Vallitalea longa: one gene and its partner. The protein of the gene in region 1 interacts with the protein of each later gene in a pairwise test. Links are inferred from orthologs where the notes say so. Each region holds a gene or a part of one and is shown in the gene's direction. Other genes may lie near its edges.

Region 1 (12,044 bases):
TGATGATGAAAAAATATTATCAGACAAAATTATTCTTGCTATAGGACATAGTGCAAGAGATACTTTTTCTATGCTAAAAGATAATAAAATTCTTATAGAAAAGAAACCTTTCGCAATAGGGGTTAGAATCGAACATCCACAGGAATTGATTAATAAAGCACAATACGGTAATAGTTATGAAAACAAAAATCTTCCTGTTGCAGATTATAAATTAACCCATCATTGTAAAAATGGAAGAGGAGTATATTCATTTTGTATGTGCCCAGGGGGTTATGTGGTTAATGCTAGTTCAGAAGAAAATAGAGTCGTAACAAATGGTATGAGCAATTATTTACGAGATGCAGAAAATGCTAACAGTGCACTTCTTGTCAATGTAACTCCTATGGACTTTCCTGAAGATGATGTACTGGCTGGTGTAGCTTTCCAAAGAAAGTGGGAAGAGTTAGCGTTCATGGCAGCAGGAAGTAATTATAATATACCTGTACAGAAATCAATAGATTTCATAAATAATAGAATTTCTACAGAAGTTGGTAAAGTAAAACCTTCTTTACAAGATAATGCCAGTTTAGCCGATCTCAATGAGTGTTTGCCTTATTATGTATGTGATGCCATTAAAGAAGGAATAGCTGCTTTTGATAATAAAATAAAAGGTTTCGGATTAGATGATGCGATTCTATCAGGAGTTGAAACAAGATCTTCATCTCCTATCAGGATAATAAGAAACAAAGATTTTGAGAGTAATATAAAAGGATTATATCCATGTGGTGAGGGAGCAGGTTATGCAGGTGGCATTATGTCTGCTGCAATGGACGGAATAAAAGTAGCAGAGGCTGTAACCTCCAAGTAGATATAATGTTAATCTTGATAAAAATATCTTACCTTTATAAAAAGCCAATCCAGTATCAATTACTAGATTGGCTTTTGTACCATAGGTATTAATGATTATAGTTCATATATCTTGCTATATTTTTCTTCTAAATAATCAGTATAATATTTTGCATTGAGGGACTCACCTGTTGCTTTTTCAATTATCTGAGATGGTGTAAGTAACCTTCCGTATTTATGAACATTATCTCTTAACCAATTCCTTATGTTTGCTAGATTACCATTTTTTAGGTCATCATCAAAATCTATTGATTTTTTCATGGTATGTGTTAATTGTGAAGCATAAGCATTACCTAATGCATATGAAGGGAAATATCCAAAAAGTCCTTCAGACCAATGTACATCCTGTAATATACCTTCAGCATCATTTGGAGGTACAATTCCCATATATTCTTCATACTTCTTATTCCATAGTTCTGGTAAGTCTTTGACTAGAACCTTATTTTCGAATAATAATTTTTCTATTTCGTATCTTATCATGATATGTAGAGAATAAGTCAATTCATCGGAATCGGTTCTAATTAATGATTCTTCTGTTTTATTAGCTGCCAAATACATATCTTCACATGATACATCTTTCAAATTATCAGGAAATGTTTCTTTTACTATAGGATATAAGAATTCAATAAATGGTTTTGACCTTCCGATAACATTCTCAAAGAAACGTGATTGGGATTCATGTATTCCCATGGAAGTTCCAGTACCTAGAGTCGAGAAATTCAATTCTTCTCCTATGTTTTGTTCATAAATGGCGTGTCCGCCTTCATGTATTGTACTGAACAATGCTGGTAGCAAATTGTTTTCAAAATAATGTGTAGTGATTCTTACATCGTTTCTATCGAAGTTAGTAGTAAAAGGGTGTTCACTTTCTGCCATGATACCAGAATCCATATTGAACCCTAATTGCTCTAAGATACTTTTATTAAGTTCTTTTTGTTTTCCTATAGGATAATTCTTTTTGATGAAGCTATCATCAATTTCAACTTTTGATTCTTTTATCTTGGAAACTAGAGGGACAATACTATTTTTCAATTGACTAAAAAATTCATCTAAAATATCTGTAGTCAAACCTTTTTCATAATCATCTAATAAAGTATTATATGGGTGTTTCTTATATCCTCTATATTCAATAAACTTTTTATTGAATTCAATAACTTTCTCAAGATGTGGAGCAAAAGTTGAAAAATCGTTATTTAGCTTTGCATCTTCCCATGCAGCACTTGCTTTTGCTTGAACTTCTGTATAGTCAATTACAAGTTGTTGTGGTAATTTAGCTGTTCTATCATATTCATCACGGAATTCTTCTGCTTTTCTCATAGTTACATAATCAAGTTCGCTTTTATGATTTTCTAGATAAGTTAATAGTTCATTGAACTCATCGTTCACGATAGTTTTATATGCTTCTCCTGCTAGTATGGATAAAGTTTTTGCTCTGCCTTCTACGCTATTTTTTGGTGCACCTGTTGAAGCATCCCAATGTATAAGTGCTCCTGCATGATTAATTGCATGTAATTTATAGTCGATATCATTAAGTTGTTTGATTGCCTTATTAATGTCCATAAGATATCACCTCTCTTTTATATTTGGAACCTTATTTTTCCATAAATACATTATAACAATAAAATAATGATAATGGAACTTATTTTCCTTGATTATTTTACCTATGTCATGTAAAATAGAAGAAGTTTATTATTGTAATACAATAAAGTTATGATAAATTACATAAATTACTGCAGAATATAAGGTGGAATTATTAATGAATATACGCGAGAAGTTAAGAGACAAAAAGAAAATAATAGTTAAAGTTGGTTCTTCTTCATTGACATATGAGGAAACAGGTGAAATAAATTATTTTCGATTAGAGAGACTTATTAGAGAAATAACGGATCTGAAAAATATGGGTAAAGATGTTATTCTAGTAACATCAGGTGCTATTGCTGTTGGAACCAAAACCATGAATTTACCTAATAGACCCAATTGTTTAGAAGAAAAACAAGCTGTTGCAGCTGTAGGACAAGCAAATTTGATGATGATATATCAAAAGATATTTAGTGAATATAATCAACATGTAGCCCAGATACTAATTACTAAAAATTTGATTGACCAGCCAGTAAGAAGACAAAATGCACAGAATACTCTTAATACGTTATTGAAAATGGGAGCAATACCGATTGTTAATGAAAATGATACGGTTGCAACTGAAGAAATAGTGTATGGTGATAATGATACATTATCTGCAATAGTTGGTAAATTAGTTAGTGCTGATTTATTGATTTTATTATCCGATATAAATGGTCTATATGATTCGGATCCTAGAAAAAATGATGATGCTAAACTTATTCCTCATGTTACGGAGATTACAGACAACATTCAACATATGGCTGGTGGTGCTGGTACGGTTAATGGCACAGGCGGTATGGCAACTAAGATTAGTGCAGCCAAAATAGCTACTAGCAATGGGATAGATATGGTTATTGCGAATGCCAGTGTTGATAATGTTATTGAAAAAATAATTTACGGAGAAGAGATCGGTACTTTATTCATAGCAAAATAGTACTTTGAATTTTATCATTAAATTAAAAATACTAAAGGATTATAATTACTAAATACATTGATAGGTAGAGTTATTTATATTTCCTATTAAAGCTTTTCGTTTAAGAAATGAAAAGAGAAGTAATATAATCCTTTAATTTTAAATTCTTTTAATTTCAAGTTTTATAATATAAATATTATTTACTACTAATTAATTTCTAGCTGGTTTTATCTATCAAACTATTAATTGATTTAACTGCAATCTTGTTAGATATTTCTATTACAGGTATATTTTTTTCTTGTACTTGACTCATTAAGTTATCTATTATTGAACTCAATATCTTAGCATCTTTTTCACTAACTTTTTTAGCATTTTCAGATTCTTTTTTCCATTCACTTTCTAATTTTGTATAAAAACCATTAATGTCATCAAATTTCTTTAATTGAGCTAGATATTTAATTTTATATAGATAATATTTTAATTTTATAAGTCCAGCTTTTTTATCTTTTTCTTCTAGAGTCAGAACATAACTACAATATTTATAAAGGTCAGCTGCTTTATTTTGTATAGCTAAATCATTATCAGTTGTTACTAGTTCAGGATATTCTTTTAACAACTCTTCTTGCGGTAAAATGATTTCTTCTGGTTTTTCTTCTTCTTCAGATTTATTTTCTTCTCCTGCTGTACTGGATGAACCACTACCAGATGATTCACCACTACTTTCACCATCACCACTACTAGAACCACTTGATTTAGAAGTATCTTGCCCCTGTGATTCTTCTTCTCCACCTTGAGAGCCCTGTTGGGAAGACATTTGTGTGATAAGTTTGATTTGACTCTTTTCAACATCAATAGCAACTTTCTGAATCTTTTGTTTATTAGCTTCATCAGTTATGTTTTTACTTAGATCATTAATTAAGGCTTTGAAATCTACTGCATTTTCATCATTATCGGTAATATAATATATTCCAACTTCATTGGCTTTTTCATGGAAATTAATTAGTTCTTCATAACATTTTATATAATCTTTTTGTTCTAGAAGGTCAATAATTTCATCAGTAATATTTACTAATTGGTATTTTAATGATTTATTTACAAGAGTAGAATTTGTTTCGTTTTCTTTTTGTTCACTATTTGAACAACCAGTAATGACCATTATTAATAATATAAATGGTATAATAATTTTTCTATTCATCTTATTCACTCCAAGTTTATATAATATTGTTGGACTATAGTTATTATTTGATATTAGCTGTGAAAAAATACAATTATAATATAAAAAAAAATAAAATAAGGGGCATCATAATAATATTTTATAAGAAAAGCTTGATTAGTTACGTATTTGAGATTAGAATAGACATAATAAATATATAACTGCAATGAATGATTAGTAGTAAATGACAGGAGGAAAATATGGAAAAGAAAAAAATAGACCGTATTAATGAGTTATATAAAAAAAACAAAATCGAAGGGCTTACTGATGAAGAAAAAATCGAACAATCACTCCTTAGAGAAGAATATCTAGAATCTGTAAGAAAAAATTTTAAAAGCACAATGAATACCATTAAATTAAAAGATGAAAAAGGCAATATAACTCCGTTAAAGCCTAAACATAAAAATGACTAAAAAAGAAATAAGGGAATGCTATCTAGATAGACGTAAAAAAATGTCTAAGGATGATGTGATTAATAGAAGTATGGTTATATATAATAAAATAATAACCAGTGAGTTATATAAAGAATGTAATGAATTGTTTATATACGTAAGTAATTTTAATGAAGTTGATACTATTAAGATTATTGAAAAAGCATGGGAAGATAATAAAACAGTAGCTGTCCCTAAGGTAGAAAAAAAGGGAATCATTAAATTCTATTATATTAATTCTACAAAAGATTTAAGAAAAGGTAAATTCAATATATTGGAACCTAGTACTTTAATAGAAGCAGTACCATCAAATAAAACTCTTTTTATAATGCCTGGAGTGGTATTCGATAAAACTAAAAATAGAATTGGTTTTGGCGGCGGTTATTATGATAGATATTTGTTTAAATATAGAGAAGTTTTTATAAATATTGCTATATGTTATGACTACCAGTTACTGGATATGATTCCATCTGATGTTTATGATGTTAAACCAGATTATATTTTTACAGAGTTACAAGTTATTTAATAGATTCCTTTACTATTTAACAGTAAAATAAATTAACAGAGGTGAATTGACATGAATGAATTAAACATAAAAGGTCAAAAAGCAAAAAAATCTAGTTTTACACTGGCACAATTATCTTCAAATGATAAAAACAAAGGGTTGAAAGCAGTTGCTGATGCCATATTATTAAACGAAAAGGATATAATTGAAGCTAATAAAATTGATGTGTCAAATGCAGAAAAAAATGGTGTGAAAGGTTCTTTGGTTGATAGATTGACTCTTGATTCTAATCGTATAAAATCTATGGCTGAAGGTATTATGAAGATTATTCAACTAGATGATCCTATTGGTGAAGTAATGTGGATGAAAAAAAGACCTAACGGTCTTGAAATAGGGAAAAAGATTGTACCACTTGGTGTTATAGGAATTATATATGAAGCAAGACCTAACGTTACCGTAGATGCTTTCGCATTATGTTTTAAAACTGGTAATGCTGTAATTCTTAGAGGAGGTAAAGAAGCTATAAATTCTAACCTCAAAATCATAGAAATCATTAAAAATGCTTTAATTAGTGTTAACATGCCTAGTGATGCTGTGTCACTCATTGAAGATACTAGTAGAGAATCAGCAACAAAAATGATGAAACTTAATGAATATCTGGATGTATTGATTCCAAGAGGAGGAGCTGGACTTATTCAAGCTGTTGTAAATAATTCGACAGTTCCTGTAATTGAAACTGGAGTAGGTAATTGCCATTTATATGTAGACGAATATGCTGATTTGGAGATGGCAGTGAATATTTTGGTTAATGCTAAGACTCAGAGACCTGGAGTATGTAATGCATGTGAAAGTATTGTAGTCCATACGGACATAGCAGCGAAATTTTTACCTACAGCATGTAAAAAACTTAGAGAACATAATGTGGCTATTGTAGGAGATCCTATAGCGAAATCAATTGTACAAGACATTGAACCTGCTTCTGAAGAAGATTATGGAAAAGAATACTTAGACTATAAGATATCAATTAAAGTTGTTAACAATATAGATGAAGCGATTGAACATATTAATAAATATAATACTAAACATTCTGAATCAATTATTACTGAAAATTATTCTAATGCAAGAAGATTTTTGAATGAGATTGATGCAGCAGCTGTTTATGTTAATGCTTCTACTAGGTTCACAGATGGTTTTGAATTCGGTTTTGGAGCTGAGATTGGTATCAGCACCCAAAAACTTCATGCTAGAGGTCCTATGGGGTTAAAAGAATTGACAACATCAAAATATGTGATTTATGGAAATGGACAAATAAGAGAATAATATATCTGTTATATAAATAATATAAAAATAAAATTTATATAGACAAAGATTATTATAATAAGTAATTTATTTAAAGCTAAAGTTGTCATATATTTGACAACTTTAGCTTTATGTGAAATTTATTGGTCATCATCTATAGAATCGTCTTCTTCTTCTTCAATAAGCTGCATAAATGTTTTGGATACTATATCAAATTCATCATCATCTTCAATATTATCAAGTTCGATATCATCATCACTGGATGCTATATATTTATAAAGAAGAACGTCATCCTCATCCTCTGGAAGTAAAGCAATATACTCATTATTGTTTGCTTCGAATACCCCCAAAACTAAGCATTCAAGAGTTTCGTCATTGTCAAGAGTCAATGTTATAGTCTCATGATCATGTTCATGCTCGTGATTGCAACAATTTTCCTCATGGTCATGACAATGGCAATCCTCATGCTTTGAATTGTGTTCATTATTGCAATTACAGTTGTTATTATTTTCTTTACTCATTATAATTCTCCTGTCCATATAATTATAATTAATTATATTTAATATTTTAACTTTTTATGAACTTAATATAATTGATATATGAATAAGTTCAATATTAGTTTGTTAAGTAAGATTAATATTATTGAAAATCTACCTAATCATTATATTATATATATTAGCATATTGAAAGGGAAAAATTAATAGATATCTATGTTTTTCACTCTAATACCATATCTGGATATGATTAATAATCATTATAATAATATTATTATTTGTATTTTCCCCATTTTTCCCAAATAATATCCTAATATATATATCATATAATTGATTTACGCTATATACAAAAAAGACAAATATATATATAATAAAAAATATATTGCGATAAAAATCTAAATAAAATGATGAATTCTATCATGAATTTATACATATATAATTTTTAGTTAGGATAGGAGGAGCAAAATGAATAACAAGTGGTTACAATGGGCTAAACAATTACAATCGATAGCTCAGTCAGGATTAGCATTTTCCAAAAATGAATTTGATATTGAAAGATTTGAAAAAATAAGGAACATCAGTATAGAAATAATGAGTGAATATACAGAGTTAAGTAATGACAAGATTAGAACATTATTTGCTAACGAATCAGGATACCAAACTCCTAAAATAGACGTTAGAGCTGCTATATTCAAGAATGGCAAGATACTGTTAGTTAATGAAAAGAAAGATAAAAGATGGTCAATGCCAGGAGGATATGCTGATATAGATTTAAGTATATCCGAAAATGCGAAAAAGGAATCTATGGAAGAAGCTGGAGCTAATGTAGATCCAAAACGTATTATAGCTGTTCTTGATAGAAATAAATATATCAAAGATGATTATCCATATGCCATATATAAGATATTTGTTGAATGTGATTATATAGATGGTAGGTATACTGACAATTTAGAGACATCAAATGCAAAGTTTTTTGAATATGAAAATCTACCTGAACTGTCTGTAGGTAGAAATACTAAAGATCAGATTAAAATGTGCTTTGAAGCAAGAGAAACAGATATACTTGAACCAATATTTGATTAGGTTACTATAAGAATATGAACTATGGAGGTATACAATGAGTGATTACATACATGAATTAAGAAAAGAGGTTGGTAATAGACCTATAATACTCAGTACATCAGGTGCTGTCTTAATTGATAATAATAATAGGTTCCTGATGCAACATAGGACTGATAATGATACTTGGGGACTACCTGGTGGTGTTATAGAATTAGGAGAAACAGTAGAAGAAGCTGCAAGAAGAGAAGTATTCGAAGAAACTGGATTGACAGCTTATGATCTTAAGCTATTTAATATTTATTCCGGTGAAGATCAACATTACACTTATCCCAATGGAGATGAGGTATATTATATTTGCATAACTTATTATACTAGAACATACGAAGGCAAAATAAAAATAGATGGAATAGAAAGTAAAGACATTAGATTTTTTGATGTTAACAATTTGCCTAAAAATATAAGTAAGCCTGTTAAATGTATTGTAAATGACATAGTTAATAAGATTACTAATGAATCAGTCTAAAAAGTGTGGAATATTAATTATATTCCACACATCCATTACAAGAAATATCTTCTAAAACAATATTATTACTATGAATTAATTTTACTTTGATTTTTGCAGACATACTTTCGATGATTTTCCTATTCATATCTCCATTTTTAGGTGCTGTGAGTATATTGTTATTACTACAAAAGGTATTTATCTGCAATGTGTAATTACCTTGAGTAATCTCTACATGTAGCTTATTTCTCGAACACAGCAATTTCTTTATTCTAGCATTTAGATAGGTTGCGAATCTATATTCTTTACCATTAACATATACTACACATATTAATCCTGTAAAAGTCCGTTTGACAAAAGGTATAGATGCTATGGAACACATTAAACTTGTATTGCTGTTTGCAAATGTATTTGAATGTATCCACACCCACTGTTTTGGAAAAGATGTACCGAAATCTTTTTCTAGATATCCGGTACCATTATTAAAATTGATAACCTTGCCGTTAACATTCAGATAACCTTTCAGAGAATGAGATAAACTAATCAAGCTGTGAAAGCATTCCATAAACGGAATATATCGATAATATCCCATAATTGTAGGTAACTTTACATTTCTTTTTATATCTGTAAATTCGCCAAGAATAATTTTACCTTTAATATTATAATGGATATGTTCAATATTAACTATTATTCGGGATTGTGAAAAAATACAGTTACCAATATTAATAACAAAGGGTTTATCAGAGTATGAAAATGATTTTATCGGATATGGAATGTATATTGGGAAATTATTCGAATTGTCAATGAACTGAATGAATGCATGACGTTTATAATGGTTATTACTAGTTGAAAACCCTGGGATAAATGAACAAGAATAATTATTGTCAGCATCTACACATTTGTAATACCAACCTTCAAAATAATGCCTTTTATTTATATTACCTTGTACACAAATGGGATTATAAAGTTTATACAGTTTATTCTTCTTCATAATCATCAACATCCAATTCAATTCTTTTTAGATTTTCATTAGCCGGACCATCTATAAATGTTCCATCATAATTAAAACGTGAACCATGACATGGGCAATCCCATGTTTTTTCAGCATCATTAAATTGTAATTTGCATTTCATATGTGGACAAGTAGTGTCTACTAAATATAATTTATTATTCTCATCACGATAAGCACCAATGGTTCTATTGTTAACTTTAATAACTATACCTTCAGTTGGTTTTATCCTGTCAATTTCTTCAGAAGTTACTTTATATCTACTAGTTATGAATTCACTGCCAGAATTTACTGAGTCAGTAAACATATTTTTAATACTGTCCATTGTAAAAGTACGTGAAGGATTAAAAATATCTTGCCAAGGGTTAGTACCTTCTACTATTAAATCCTTTATGATCATAGCTGCTACTGTACCATTGGTCATCCCCCATTTACCATATCCTGTTGCTACATAAATATTATTATAATCTTCATTCAATAAACCAATATAAGGAATTTTGTCTATGGTGATATAATCTTGGGCAGACCATTTACATTGCATAGTTACATCACAGTATAATTCATTAGCATAATCCATGAGGATCTTATAATTATTATTTTCATCTTCATTTTCACTCTGACCGGTTTTATGAGTTTGACCACCTATTAGTAATAATCTATCATTGGCATCTTCTGTATATCTAAAAGAACGAGTATTTCTATCACAGCTTATATACATTCCTTTTTTTAACTTGGATTTGCCATCAATACCTATAACATATGAAGTATAAGGTGACATTCTAGCAAAATATAAATGACCTTTTGAGAAAAAAGGATAGTGAGTGGCTATAATTATGTTATTAGCAGTAATCGTATTAGAATCAGTAGTTACAATACTCTTTTTGGGGTCAATATCTATAGCTTGTGTATTTTCATATATCTTACCCCCGTTTTTCACAAAAAGACGTGCTAATTCTAAGATGTATTTTCTTGGATGAAATTGAGCCTGTTCCAAAAAACGTATTCCTCCGTCAATACCAAAAGGAAGGTCAGTAGAGTCAACAAATTCCGCAGGCAAACCTAGGCTTAGTGCCGCCACTAGTTCTTTGTTGATTAAAATATTGTTATATTCATCTGTAGTATAGACGTAAGATGGTTCTATATTAAGATCACAGTCAATATTATATTTACCTACCAAATCAATAATGAACCTTATTGCTTGTTGATTAGCATCAGCATATTGTTTCGCTAATTTTTCACCAAAATTGTCTATAAGATATGAGTAAATTAGATTATGTTGGGAAGTTATTTTACCAGTTGTATGTCCAGTAGTTCCTAGACATATTTTTTCTTTTTCTATTATAATCGTTTTGAGACCTTGTTGTTGCAAAAGAAAAGCAGTAGTAATTCCTGTAATACCGCCTCCAATGACAACACAGTCTACAGAAACATCTTCTACTAGTTCATCATAATTCGTAGTAGGTGTTGATTTAATCCAATATGAGTCATATTCATACAAGTGTAATCCCTCCTAGAATGTATTAAAATATATTATAGTTATTACCAAATTGAATATCAGTTAGTCAAAGTTCATTAAGTAAAAAATATTTAATTGAATGTTTTAGTAAAACTTGTAATGAATGGCAAAATCAAGTATAATAGGAACAAACGTTCCTAACACAATATTGTAAAAGTAGGTGGTAAATTGATTTCGTACATAAAAGGAACTCTAGAATATATTGGTGATGATTTTATAATTATTGAGGCTCAAAATATAGGCTATGAGATAAAAATATCTATATCAGCAATGCAGAATTTACCTAGTATTGGTGAAAGTGTTAAAATGCATACTTATTTATACGTTCGTGAAGATGCTATGTTATTATATGGATTTCTGACAAGAGATGATCTAGAAGTATTCAAGAAGTTAATAACAGTTAATGGTATAGGACCGAAAGGGGCTCTGGGTGTATTATCTACTATTACTCCTGATGAATTGAGATTTGCTGTTATTGCTGATGATGTAAAAACTATATCTAAAGCACCTGGTATAGGCAAGAAAACAGCTCAAAAATTAATATTGGAGCTAAAGGATAAATTGAAACTGAAAGATTACATGGATAATGTAAGTT
Region 2 (11,871 bases), on another replicon or contig:
GAGATACCGCTGTTATTTGAATCATATACTATGATTTAATTGCAGCGGTATTTTTATATATGTATATTTTTATTAAATAGGAAAATTCTACTTTCTATTTTCCTTGAAATCTTTTATGGGGCTTAGCTTTTTGTTCTTTGGCAAATAATTTATTATAAAGATTATTAACTTGACCTTTTAAGCTAATTAACCTTTTTTTAGCAGATTCATCCCCTTGAATGTATTTGAGCATCAAATTTCCTTCTTCCAAACATAATTCATCATGTAGAGGGAAGATTTCTCTAAACAGATATAGAGCATATTTAACAAGTCGGAAAGGACCTACTGGACGAGGGGTTTCTCCTTCTGGATATTCAACACCTACGCTGTAAAGATCTTTGATACTATCAATAATATCAGTTTGCTTATTGGAAGGAGCAAAAACTATACTGAAGAACCATCCGAATAAATCTCTATCTTCACATCCATGAGCGTCACTCACACCTACTATAGGTATATCTTTACCTTTTGCTCGCTCTTCATAATATCTAGCGATCTGTAATGTGTTAGATGAAAATTCGTATCTGTGATAGCCACCTACAACTTCATTAGCATCATAGGGTTGATTGTCATACATATAATCAATGACAGAATTGGAGATGTAATAACCAGAATCTATTAACCAGTAAGGGTGACAGAAGATAGATAATCCTCCTCCTTTTCTTATTTTATCGAAACACCATTCACTAGAAGCACACTCATATCTTGCATGATCATCGTCAATATCTATAGTTTTTTCAATATCTTTAACTTCTTTGTAGTATTCATCTTTATTTTCCTTCATATATTCATTAACACTGAAATTTCCACCAAAATTAATAATATGAACATTATTATTTTCGGGATGAACTTCTTCTCCATTTGCTATCAACATATCAAGTTCAACGTCTTTAAAACTATTTTTGCTTTCAATTGACGGATAATATTTTCCATGGTCGGTTAATGCCATGAAATCAAATCCTATTTTTCTACAAGATGCGGTAACAAAAGCAGGAGATTCTGTTCCGTCCGAGCGATGACTGTGCATATGTAGATCTCCTTTATAAGGAATCCTATCAAATAAATCAGGTTTTACAGAATAGAAATTGAAAGAATATGTTTTTTTGGTTTTAGTATTAGTAATTCTAATTGTATGCTCTTGTTCTCCTGTAAAATGTTGGTTTAATTCAATTACACCATTTTCCCCTCTAACCATATACTTATCTTGGTAATTATATTCCCCTTTATTAGAAAAATGTTCTAAAGGATAATAAACAACCTCATAATCAGTATCAGAGTCAAAAGATTCGTGATTAACCAAAGGTTTGATTCTTATATCGACTGTTGTATCCGCCAGAATTATTTTAGGGGTGACTTCAAAAAAACGTAATACTTCATTCATCACATATCCTCCTTAAATACTTATTTTTTTTATTATAGCATAATGAATTTAAGCAAACAAGTATTTGTGTGAAGTTATATTAATATATATGTAATAGCAAGTAAATATTAGCGTTTAACTAAATAAAATTATATTATTTCCTTGAGATTTAATAAAATTATGATATAATTATTTGCATAAAGTTGTATATATGTGTATTTATTAGGAAAAAATATGCTGTTATATAATAAGGAGATGTTTTTTGGAATGATAAAATTAAATAAAACTCAGGTAAAAATATTTATTTTATGTTGGGCTGCATATGCCAGCATATATTTTGGAAGAGTCAACTTATCTGTAGCTATTCCCCAAATTCAAAATACTTTTGGTTGGTCAAAGGGAAGTATAGGGTTGATAGGTACACTATTCTATTGGGTATATGGTTTTGGACAATTGATTAATGGGCAAATAGGAGACAAAGTATCAGCTAGGAAAATTATATTTATGGGTTTGATAACAACAGCTGTATGTAATATATTTTTTGGGTTTTCTTATGTATATTTGATAATGATAATTTTATGGGTAGTTAATGCATATGCACAATCTTTATTATGGGGTCCTATAGTTAAATCAATAACTAATTGGTATGAATATGATAAGAGAAGTAGTGTCTCCATAGGTATATCAACCTCAATGGTAGCAGGTTACTTATTGGCTTGGGGAGGTTCTGGATTAATAATATCAAGATATAGCTGGAACTATGTGTTTTTAATACCTGGAGTAGTTATATTTATTTATTCAATAATATGGTTTATATTTTTTATAGACAAACCTAAGGTGCAAGAATCATGTGTACTAAATGATACAAGAGAATCTAGTATATCTGAAAATCAAGATAAGTACACATTACTTCAAGTAGTGAAAAGATCTAAATTGATTTATATTGTCATAGCTTGTTGTGTACAAGGAATAATAAAAGACTCTATCGCATTGTGGGCTCCTAGTTTATTTATGGAAACACAGAGTCTTGATATCAATAAAACAATTCAATATATAATATTTATACCTTGTATGAATTTATTAGGTATGATGTTAGCAAGTTATTTAAATAAAAAAATGCAATATAAAGAAAAACGTACCATAGTTTGGTTGTTTATAGCAGGTATAATTACGGTATTGGGATATTTTATGTTCGGCTCATATAGTACAGTAACAGCTCTATTATTCTTGGGATTATTATCTGCTGTAATGTATGGAGCTAATACTCTATTGCTCGGAGTTATTCCATTGCATTTTTCAAAATACAATAGGGCTTCTTCTGTAGCGGGATTTTTAGATTTCTGTTCGTATTTTGCAGCGGGATTTTCAACATTTGTTACAGGTGTTTTAGTGGATTCTTTTGGATGGAATGGAGTTATGGTCTTTTGGATTGTTTGTTTGATAATAGGAACGATAGCTTTGCTTATGAGTCTTAAATATGATAAAATAGCAGTAAAAATGAAAGAAGTAATGAATAATACATATTAGCTAATTGAAGGAGTGGGAGTTTTGTTAGCAGAGGAAAGATATAAAATTATACTTGAATTGTTGGAGAAAAATAATTCAGTGAAATCTTCTTATTTAATTGAACTTTTTGGTGTTTCTGTGGAAACAGTAAGAAGGGATTTAGAACATATGGAGAGTAAAGGATTTTTACATCGTGTGCATGGAGGAGCAATGCTAGATGAGATTAATCCAAAACCAGTAGACTTTAAGATAAGAGAAAAAAGTCATAATGAAGAAAAAGTTAAAATAGCGGAGAATGCAATTAAGTATATATCTGAAGAATCTGTTATAGCTCTAGACAATGGTACTACAACATTAGAAATAGCAAAACTTCTAAAATATAATTTTAAGAAATTAACTATATTAACTAATTCAATATTAGTAGTTGAAGAATTAATAGATCGAAATAATTATACAATCATATTATTAGGTGGTATAGTTAATAGTAAAGATAAATCCCTAAAAGGAGAACTAGTCGAAAATTATATCAATTTATTTCATATAGATATATCTTTCATTAGCGTTAGCGGAATATCTTTAAAAGAAGGTGCTACGGAATTCGAATTAGAAACAATACCTATACAGAAGAAATTAATTGAACGTTCTGGGAAAAAAATATTGTTGGCTGATAGCAGCAAATTCGGGGTTGTATCTTTACTGAAAGTTTGTGACTTAAATGATGTGGATACAATAATTACAGATTCTAATTTGAAAGATTCAATATATGCTAGATATAAGGAAAAGGGAATCAACGTAATCAAATGATCTGTTATAGATAGTAGACTTATACAATTCAATAGTTCCAGATATTTTATAAAGGGTAGCTTTTTACTATAGGTTTGTTGATTATATATATTTATGTGGGTATTATCCATGCTTTTTATAACTTTTTACTCTTTACAAAGGAGTTAGAATTATATTATAATTTAGACTGTTGTTTGATTAACATATCATGATAAATAAGTTTAACGTTCAATCAATATAGTATATACTTAGATTAATTAATCTTGATAATTTAATTTTCGTATACTGTAGAAGTTGGAATCAGAAACAATTAATAAAACAAGTAATTTTACTAATAATATAAATAAGGTAAGTTTCATATGAATTGGTTAATAATAAATATGAAATGGACTTTACAATAAAATAACTAGGAGGTACATAAATGTCCAAGATATTTGAACAAAAAGACTGGCAAGAAAGCATGAAATTAAGATTTGATTTTAATAATATGATGACAGCTTATGTTGGTGAGAACGGTATTAATGAATCAGAGATAGCTGATTTGGAAGCACAAATTGAAAAAGCTGAAAAAGCTATGGTAGAAAAACGTACTAACGGAGGAATGGACTGGAGAGAATTACCATACAATCAAGCAGAAGTCGTATCTGATATTAAATCTTATGTAGAAAGTGTTAAAGATGATTTTGATGCTTTTGTAGTATTAGGAATCGGCGGCTCAGCACTTGGTCCAATTGCAGTACAACAAGCCATTAATCATCCTTATTATAATGAATTATCTAAAGAAAAAAGAGGGGGATATCCAAAATTATATGTAATGGATAATGTTGATCCTGAAAAACTTGTTTCTTTATTTAATATCATCGATCTTGATAAAACATTATTTAATGTCATTACTAAATCTGGAAGTACTTCAGAAACAATGTCCCAATTTATGATTATCAAAGAAATGTTAGAAGAAAAATTAGGTAAAGAAGAATCTAAGAAGCATATTGTATGTACTACTGATGTTAAGAATGGTAATCTTAGACCTATAGCTGATACAGAAGGATACAAAAGCTTTGTTATTCCTGCAGGAGTTGGAGGAAGATTTTCAGAGCTTACACCAGTTGGTTTATTGCCAGCAGCTATGTGCGGTATAGATATTGAAGAATTGTTAGCAGGAGCAGCTTATATGGATGAAATGTGTAAAACAGATAATACATTCAAGAACCCTGCATCAATGTATGCTATTCTTAATTATATATCAATGAAAAAAGGTAAGAATATATCAGTTATCATGCCTTATGCAGACTCATTAAAATACATTGGTGATTGGTATGCACAATTATGGGCAGAATCACTTGGTAAGAAATACGATAATGATAAGAATGTGGTAAATTCTGGACAAACACCAGTAAGAGCTCTAGGAGCTACTGATCAGCATTCACAAGTTCAATTATACTCTGAAGGACCTAAAGACAAAGTTATCGTATTTGTAGGTGTTGACAAATATAAGACATCTCTAGATATTCCAAAGATATATGGCGATATTCCAAGTCTTGGATTCTTAGGTGGAGAGACTCATAATAAATTAATAAAAACAGAGCAAATGGCTACTGAATATGCTCTATTGAAATCAGGTCAAACTAATATGACTATAACTTTACCAGAAGTTAATGAATTTACATTAGGTCAAATCTTATACTTATTTGAAGTAGCTACTGGATTTGCAGGAGAGTTATTGAATATTAATGCATTTGACCAGCCTGGAGTAGAAGAAGGTAAAAATGCAACATATGCTATGTTTGGAAGACCAGGATATGATGAAAAAAAAGCTGAACTTGATAAAAGACCGGCTAAGAATGATAAATACATCATCTAATAAGACATAATAAAAGGAGCTATTATAGCTCCTTTTATTATAATCTCATTATGCTTCTTCTTTTTTTCTTTTCTTTTTCAACATCTATAATTTCTATTTCAAGGTAATCAAAATCAATTTGTTCTATAAAATGATCTTGTTTAAATGAAGTTTTCCCATATGCAGGATAATCTTTATAATTATCATTCAGCCACATAGGATGTTGTAAATCAAATTCATAGCATATTTTATCAAGACAATCATGAGTCAGAGCATCTTTAGATAGATTATCTTCCATTTGCTCTATAACAGTATCTTTTACCATTTTATTATTTTTATAAACTTTTCCCCAAAGTCTGAACATATTATTTTCCTCTCTACGGATAAAAAATTCTTGATTTTAATTAGTAGCGTTTATATTATTATATATGCATTATAAACAAGCTTCAACCTTTATTTTCATTAAGACTTAATAAAGTAATATCTATAAAATGTCAGATATACTATAGATAATCTTCTCTTTACAGGTCATGTTATAATATTAATGTGAGTTTTTTTCGGATCTTTTATTTATTAAAATAATGGAAGTCTTAAGGAAAGGTAATAGATGATGATTTATAAAGACATTGTTGAAGGTATTTTTATTGAACGTCCCAATAGATTTATAGCGAAAGTATTAATAAATGGAATACTAGAGACTGTTCATGTTAAAAATACTGGAAGATGTAAAGAGATTCTAGTTGAAGGAACTAAAATATTTTTACAAAAAAGTAATAATCCTAATAGAAAAACCAAATATTCATTGATAAGTGCATATAAAGACGATATGCTGATAAATATTGATTCTCAAGTACCTAATTATGTGGTATATGAAGCAATAGCTGATAATAAAATACGTGAATTTGTTGATTGCGATATACTAAAAAGAGAACAGAAATATAAAAATTCCAGGTTCGATTTATATTATGAAAAAAATAACAAAAAAGGATTTATAGAAGTCAAAGGTGTAACTCTAGAAAATGACGGTCTAGCAATGTTTCCTGATGCTCCCACCAAAAGAGGAACAAAACATCTTGAAGAACTCATTGATGCCACATGTAATGGATATGAAAGCAATCTGTTTTTACTGATACAGATTGATGATATAAATAAATTCAAACCTAATCATGTGACGGATAAATTATTTGCTAAAACTTTATTGAAAGCAAAAGATGCAGGAGTCAGAATTTTATGTTATAATTCATTAGTGACAAAAGATGAAATAATTATTGGAAGTAAAGCAAAAATATGCTTAGAAACAGAATTCAACTAAAGAAGGTGAAATCATGGAAGGAGAAGAAAGAAGAACTAATATTATAAAACTTTTAACAGAAAGTGAAGAACCAATAACTGGATCAAATTTAGCCAAAACATATTCAGTAAGTCGTCAAGTAATAGTTCAAGACATAGCACTACTTAGAGCTAAAGGGTGCAAAATCATTTCGACATCTAATGGTTATATGATATATGAAACCAAAAAGGAATTCACTAAGCTATTGGCCGTAAAACACTCAAAACATCAGATAAAAGAAGAATTAGAAATAATGGTGGATTTTGGTGCAACAATAGTGAATGTTATGGTTGTTCATCCTGTTTATGGTGAAATAACTGCTAATCTTATGATTTCTTCTAGAAAACATATAGATGATTTTATGAAAAAACTTCAGAACAACGAATCAGTACCTCTTATGAGATTAAAGAATGGCGAACATTATCACTTAATAAAAGCAAGTAATCCTAAGATTTTGGATTTAGTTGAAAAAGAATTAAAATTAAAAGGATTTTTAATGTAAAAAAATTTAATTACAGGTGACAAGACACATGAATTTACAGGAGGATTGTTATGAAACAAGGAAATAAGAAAAGTGGATTCATTAATAAAATTATAAACCGATATTTTATTGATGGGTTGAGTGGTATGGCAATGGGATTATTCTCAACTTTGATTGTTGGATTGATCATTAAGCAGATAGGAAGTTTAATTGGAGACAATCTTATTGGGAATACATTAACTAGCATAGGTTCCATTGCGAGCATATTGACAGGAGCAGGAATTGGTGTAGGTGTGGCCCATAAGCTGAAGACATCAAATTTAGTAATGTATTCATCAGCCGTTACTGGTCTAGTTGGTGCATATGCCGGTAAAATCATCAGTGGTCAGACTTTTGTTGATGGTAATGTTTTGCTTATTGGTCCAGGAGAACCCCTTGGAGCTTTTATTGCTGTTATTTTTGGTATTGAAATAGGAAAACTGGTAGCAGGTAAAACTAAGATTGATATTATACTCACACCTATAACAACAATTATAGTTGGAAGTAGTATTGGTCTATTAGTTGGACCGTCAATATCTTCATTTATGTTTTGGCTTGGTGATATTATTGAATTTGCAACAGTCCAAAAACCATTTATTATGGGAATATTGGTCTCTGTATTAATGGGAATGATGTTAACTCTACCTATTAGTTCTGCCGCTCTATCTATTATTCTTAATCTAAGTGGATTAGCAGCTGGTGCCGCAACGGTAGGGTGTTCTACTCAAATGATAGGTTTTGCAGTAGCAAGTTATAGAGAAAACAAAGTGAATGGTCTTGTAGCTCAGGGTTTAGGAACATCAATGTTACAAGTCCCTAATATAGTCAAGAATCCAAGGATATGGCTGCCGCCTATTTTAGCTAGTGCCATTCTTGGTCCAATATCAACTAAATTATTTTTGATGGAGAACAGTGCTTATGGTGGTGGCATGGGTACCGCTGGTTTAGTAGGACAAATTATGACTTTTGATACGATGTTTGAAAATCAGTCAGCAGGTATACTGATTACTAAGATAATTGTTTTGCATATAGTATTACCAGCCATATTGACGTTAGTTATTTCTGAGCTGTTCAGAAAAAAAGGATGGATTAAATATGGGGATATGAAACTAGATAGTTAATTAATAGACTTTTTAACTTTAATATTCCATGTAGATCGGTTTATAAAGAATTTTATAGAATAAAAGCATAGGTATCTCACCAAAAATAGGTTGAGATACCTTATTTATATGTATTAAATTAAGAGAGGATAAGTTAAGTTAATATATAATTAGAAATTTTAAGACAGTATTGATAATGAATCAAATATGAAGTATGGTTAATACATATTAAGATAGGTATTACAAAATGGACTATTGCTGAAGGATATATGTTGATTAAATAGCTATATTTTTGTGTTGATAGGTAATTTAAATAAATTTATAAATTTTTGAAGGGATTTCTAAATAATTAACGTCTATACATATAGATACTAATTTAGTATATCTTAAGGGAGATTAATACAAGATATAATATCTGTTAGAAAGAGAGGAATAAAATGAAGCATAAAAAATTAGGAACTTTAACTTTAGCACTGACACTGATAGTACTAGGTATAATTTTGTTAATAAACAATTTTGTACCCATAGACATTTACAAGACATTAAGAATACTAGTAGCAATAAGTATCATACTTATTGGGGTGGAATTCATTTTCTTTGATTGGTATTACAAAAAAAGAAATTCTGCTATGGAGTTAAAAGTTAGTGTTTCTTCAATTATATTACTTATAATAATATATAGTGTTTGTTTTTTATTTACTAATATTAAAATTAATCTAAATAATGAAGAATCAGGAAATATTTTTAGAAGGTTGTTTGAAATGACAGACCAATACCAAATAACTAAAAGTTATGTAGAAAATGCTGATAACCTAGAAACAATAAGTATAGATAGCAATGGGGGAGATATAAAAGTAAGTGCAACAGAGAGGAAAGATATAAATATAGAGGCAGTAATCCATGTAAATACTTATGGAAGTGAAGAAGAAGCAGAAGAATTAACGGATAATATGATTGATATTGATAGAAAAGAAGAAAATATTCTACAAATAAATTCTAATAATAAGATGTATAACCATAGACAAATATATTCATATGTGGATTATACAATAGAAATACCAAAAGAACTACAGGTTAGCATAAGTAATAAAAATGGCAATGTTTATGTGTATGATGTGAATGGAAAAACTGTAATTTCTTCCCGTAATAGTGATATTGAAGTTGAAAATATAGGTGATGAATTATATATAGAAAATAAGTATGGAGATATAGAAGTATGTAATGTAAGTGGAGTCACTGAAATAAAAAATGAAAACGGAGTAGTTGATATAGAAAAAATCGGTAGTGACCTTATAATAAAAAATTGTTATGACAAAATAGAATTTGAAGATATTATGGGAAATGTTACTATTGAACAAAAAAATGGTGAAATAGATGGTAATTCAGTAAATAAGGACTTAGAGATAGATGCAGAATATAGTCCTGTTAAAATAGAAGACATTAAGGGATCGGTAAATATAGAGACTACTAATAATGAAGTTATTGTAAAAAATGTAGATAATAATTTAGAGTTATCCAACAAATATGGTGCTATGACATTAGAAAAGATTAGAGGAAATATATCCATATATAGTACAAATGGAGATATAAATTTAGATAATCATGATATACAGGTTAAAGAAATAGATATTGAACACAAGTATGGAAGGGTAAATATTGATATTCCTAATGATCAACAAGGACAATTCAAATTGAAGACTAGATACGGTAACATCAATTCAATAATTGATATGGAGATTGATGAAGAAGATAACGAACAATCAGTAAACAGCATAATCGGAGACAATAATAGCTTGATTGATATAACTACTAATAATGGCGATATAGAAATTGAGTAATATAAAAAGCATCATAGATTTCTTTATGAAGTGGGTGGTTATTTGGATGATTCCATAGAAAAGTTAATAGAACGAGACCAAATAGCTTTTAGAGCACTTGTTGAAGAATATCAAAACAGATTTCTAAGTATGGCTTATAAATATACCAACGATTATAATGATGCTGAGGATTTATGCCAAGAAATATTTATAAAGATATATCAAAACATATCATCATTTAAAAATAAAAGTAAATTATCTACTTGGTTGTATAAAATAGCAATCAATACATGCATAGATTGGGGTAGGAAAGATAAAAGAAACCTCTCAAGCTTAATGAACTTTGGAGATAAAGAAGTAAAACAAGTAAAGTCAAATCATAATACTGAAGATATAATTATTTATAAAGAATATCAAAAAGTAATACATAATACTGTATATAGCCTAAAAGACAAGTATAAATCAATAATTATATTGTATCATTTCAATCAATTGACTTATAAAGAAATATCTAGCATATTAAACATATCAACTAAAACTATTGAAACAAGATTATATAGAGCAAGAAAACAGATAAAAACAAAATTGATAAAAGAAGGTTTTGGAGGTGAGATTATTGAATTGCAAAAAACATGAACAACTAGAGATACTTGATGTAGATACGATTGATTTGCTTAACAATCATCCACCTTTAGTAAGAGATAAATACCTGACAGATAAAATTATGACAGCTGTTTTGAATGAATCAGAACAAAAAAAATCCAGAAAAAGTTTTAATTACTCTTTTGAATTAAAACTGGCTAATAGTCTTATATGTACAGGAGTATTTCTTCTGATTACTAATATTTTAACTATAAATTCAAACACATATATTTATGATGGTTTTAGAGAAACCATATGTAATTTCAATAATATGTTAACAAATATAATGAATTATTTTAATTAAGATAGAAGGAGGAATTAATTATATGAAATGCTTTTATCATCAAGATAGAGATAGTCAATATAAATGTAAAAAATGTGGAAAACATTTATGTTCCCAATGTAAAGTTATAGCAGGGAATGTTGTATATTGCAAAGAGTGTTATGAATCCTTGAAGAATAATAATATCAATCGAGAATATAATAAGTTTTGGGCATTTGTATTATCCTTAATACCTGGAGTAGGTCATATGTATTTAGGATTAATGAAAAAAGGACTATACTTTTTGTTACTAATAATTTCATGCATGTTCTTAGCTGATGTTAGTTATCAAACACCAATAGTTGCTTTATTAGGTATAGTGATATGGTTCTATAGTTTCTTTGATGCATATCATATAAGAAAAAGAATCGATAATAATGAAGATATATTAAATACAGATATAGTAAGCAACAAAATACTTAAAATAAATATTAAGAAGAAATATATTGCATATGGATTAATTATTATAGGAGTCTACTTACTTTTTAACTATTTATTGTTGGATATTAATTCATGTTTAGAATTAACATATGTTCAAAGAAGAACGATAAGTAGAATTGTTGTACCTATAATTCTAATTATAGGTGGGCTATTATTATTAAAACGAATAAA

Evidence for each region.
Region 2: the proteins of QMG30_RS12750 (region 1) and sfsA interact in binary tests that used the Escherichia coli proteins (3 or more experiments, as listed by UniProt). The link is inferred for Vallitalea longa from one-to-one orthologs.

Annotation. Positions count from the first base shown.
Region 1 is NZ_BRLB01000007.1:77,011-89,054, reverse strand. The notes cover bases 4,804-7,763. They hold QMG30_RS12750 (glutamate-5-semialdehyde dehydrogenase), read left to right. Parts: upstream 4,804-5,639; coding sequence 5,640-6,887; downstream 6,888-7,763. Other genes in these bases: QMG30_RS12745 (DUF1292 domain-containing protein), read right to left, coding at 7,007-7,387; QMG30_RS12755 (5-formyltetrahydrofolate cyclo-ligase), read left to right, coding at 5,037-5,588; QMG30_RS12760 (DUF896 domain-containing protein), read left to right, coding at 4,832-5,044. Outside these bases: QMG30_RS12780 (NAD(P)/FAD-dependent oxidoreductase), read left to right, coding at 1-847; QMG30_RS12775 (carboxypeptidase M32), read right to left, coding at 943-2,445; proB (glutamate 5-kinase), read left to right, coding at 2,642-3,439; QMG30_RS12765 (hypothetical protein), read right to left, coding at 3,636-4,613; QMG30_RS12740 (NUDIX hydrolase), read left to right, coding at 7,826-8,443; QMG30_RS12735 (NUDIX hydrolase), read left to right, coding at 8,478-8,945; QMG30_RS12730 (tocopherol cyclase family protein), read right to left, coding at 8,959-9,915; QMG30_RS12725 (FAD-dependent oxidoreductase), read right to left, coding at 9,902-11,431; Holliday junction branch migration protein RuvA, read left to right, coding at 11,618-12,044. UniProt on the Escherichia coli protein: Catalyzes the NADPH-dependent reduction of L-glutamate 5-phosphate into L-glutamate 5-semialdehyde and phosphate. The product spontaneously undergoes cyclization to form 1-pyrroline-5-carboxylate.
Region 2 is NZ_BRLB01000022.1:12,968-24,838, reverse strand. The notes cover bases 5,201-7,987. They hold sfsA (DNA/RNA nuclease SfsA), read left to right. Parts: upstream 5,201-6,135; coding sequence 6,136-6,840; downstream 6,841-7,987. Other genes in these bases: QMG30_RS21855 (PTS sugar transporter subunit IIC), read left to right, coding at 7,411-7,987; QMG30_RS21860 (transcription repressor NadR), read left to right, coding at 6,854-7,360; QMG30_RS21870 (hypothetical protein), read right to left, coding at 5,587-5,892; QMG30_RS21875 (glucose-6-phosphate isomerase), read left to right, coding at 5,201-5,549. Also shown: QMG30_RS21890 (PHP domain-containing protein), read right to left, coding at 95-1,420; QMG30_RS21885 (MFS transporter), read left to right, coding at 1,667-2,926; QMG30_RS21880 (DeoR/GlpR family DNA-binding transcription regulator), read left to right, coding at 2,948-3,709; more of QMG30_RS21875, read left to right, coding at 4,110-5,200; more of QMG30_RS21855, read left to right, coding at 7,988-8,499; QMG30_RS21850 (DUF4097 family beta strand repeat-containing protein), read left to right, coding at 8,916-10,316; QMG30_RS21845 (RNA polymerase sigma factor), read left to right, coding at 10,359-10,931; QMG30_RS21840 (hypothetical protein), read left to right, coding at 10,912-11,241; QMG30_RS21835 (hypothetical protein), read left to right, coding at 11,264-11,871. UniProt on the Escherichia coli protein: Binds to DNA non-specifically. Could be a regulatory factor involved in maltose metabolism.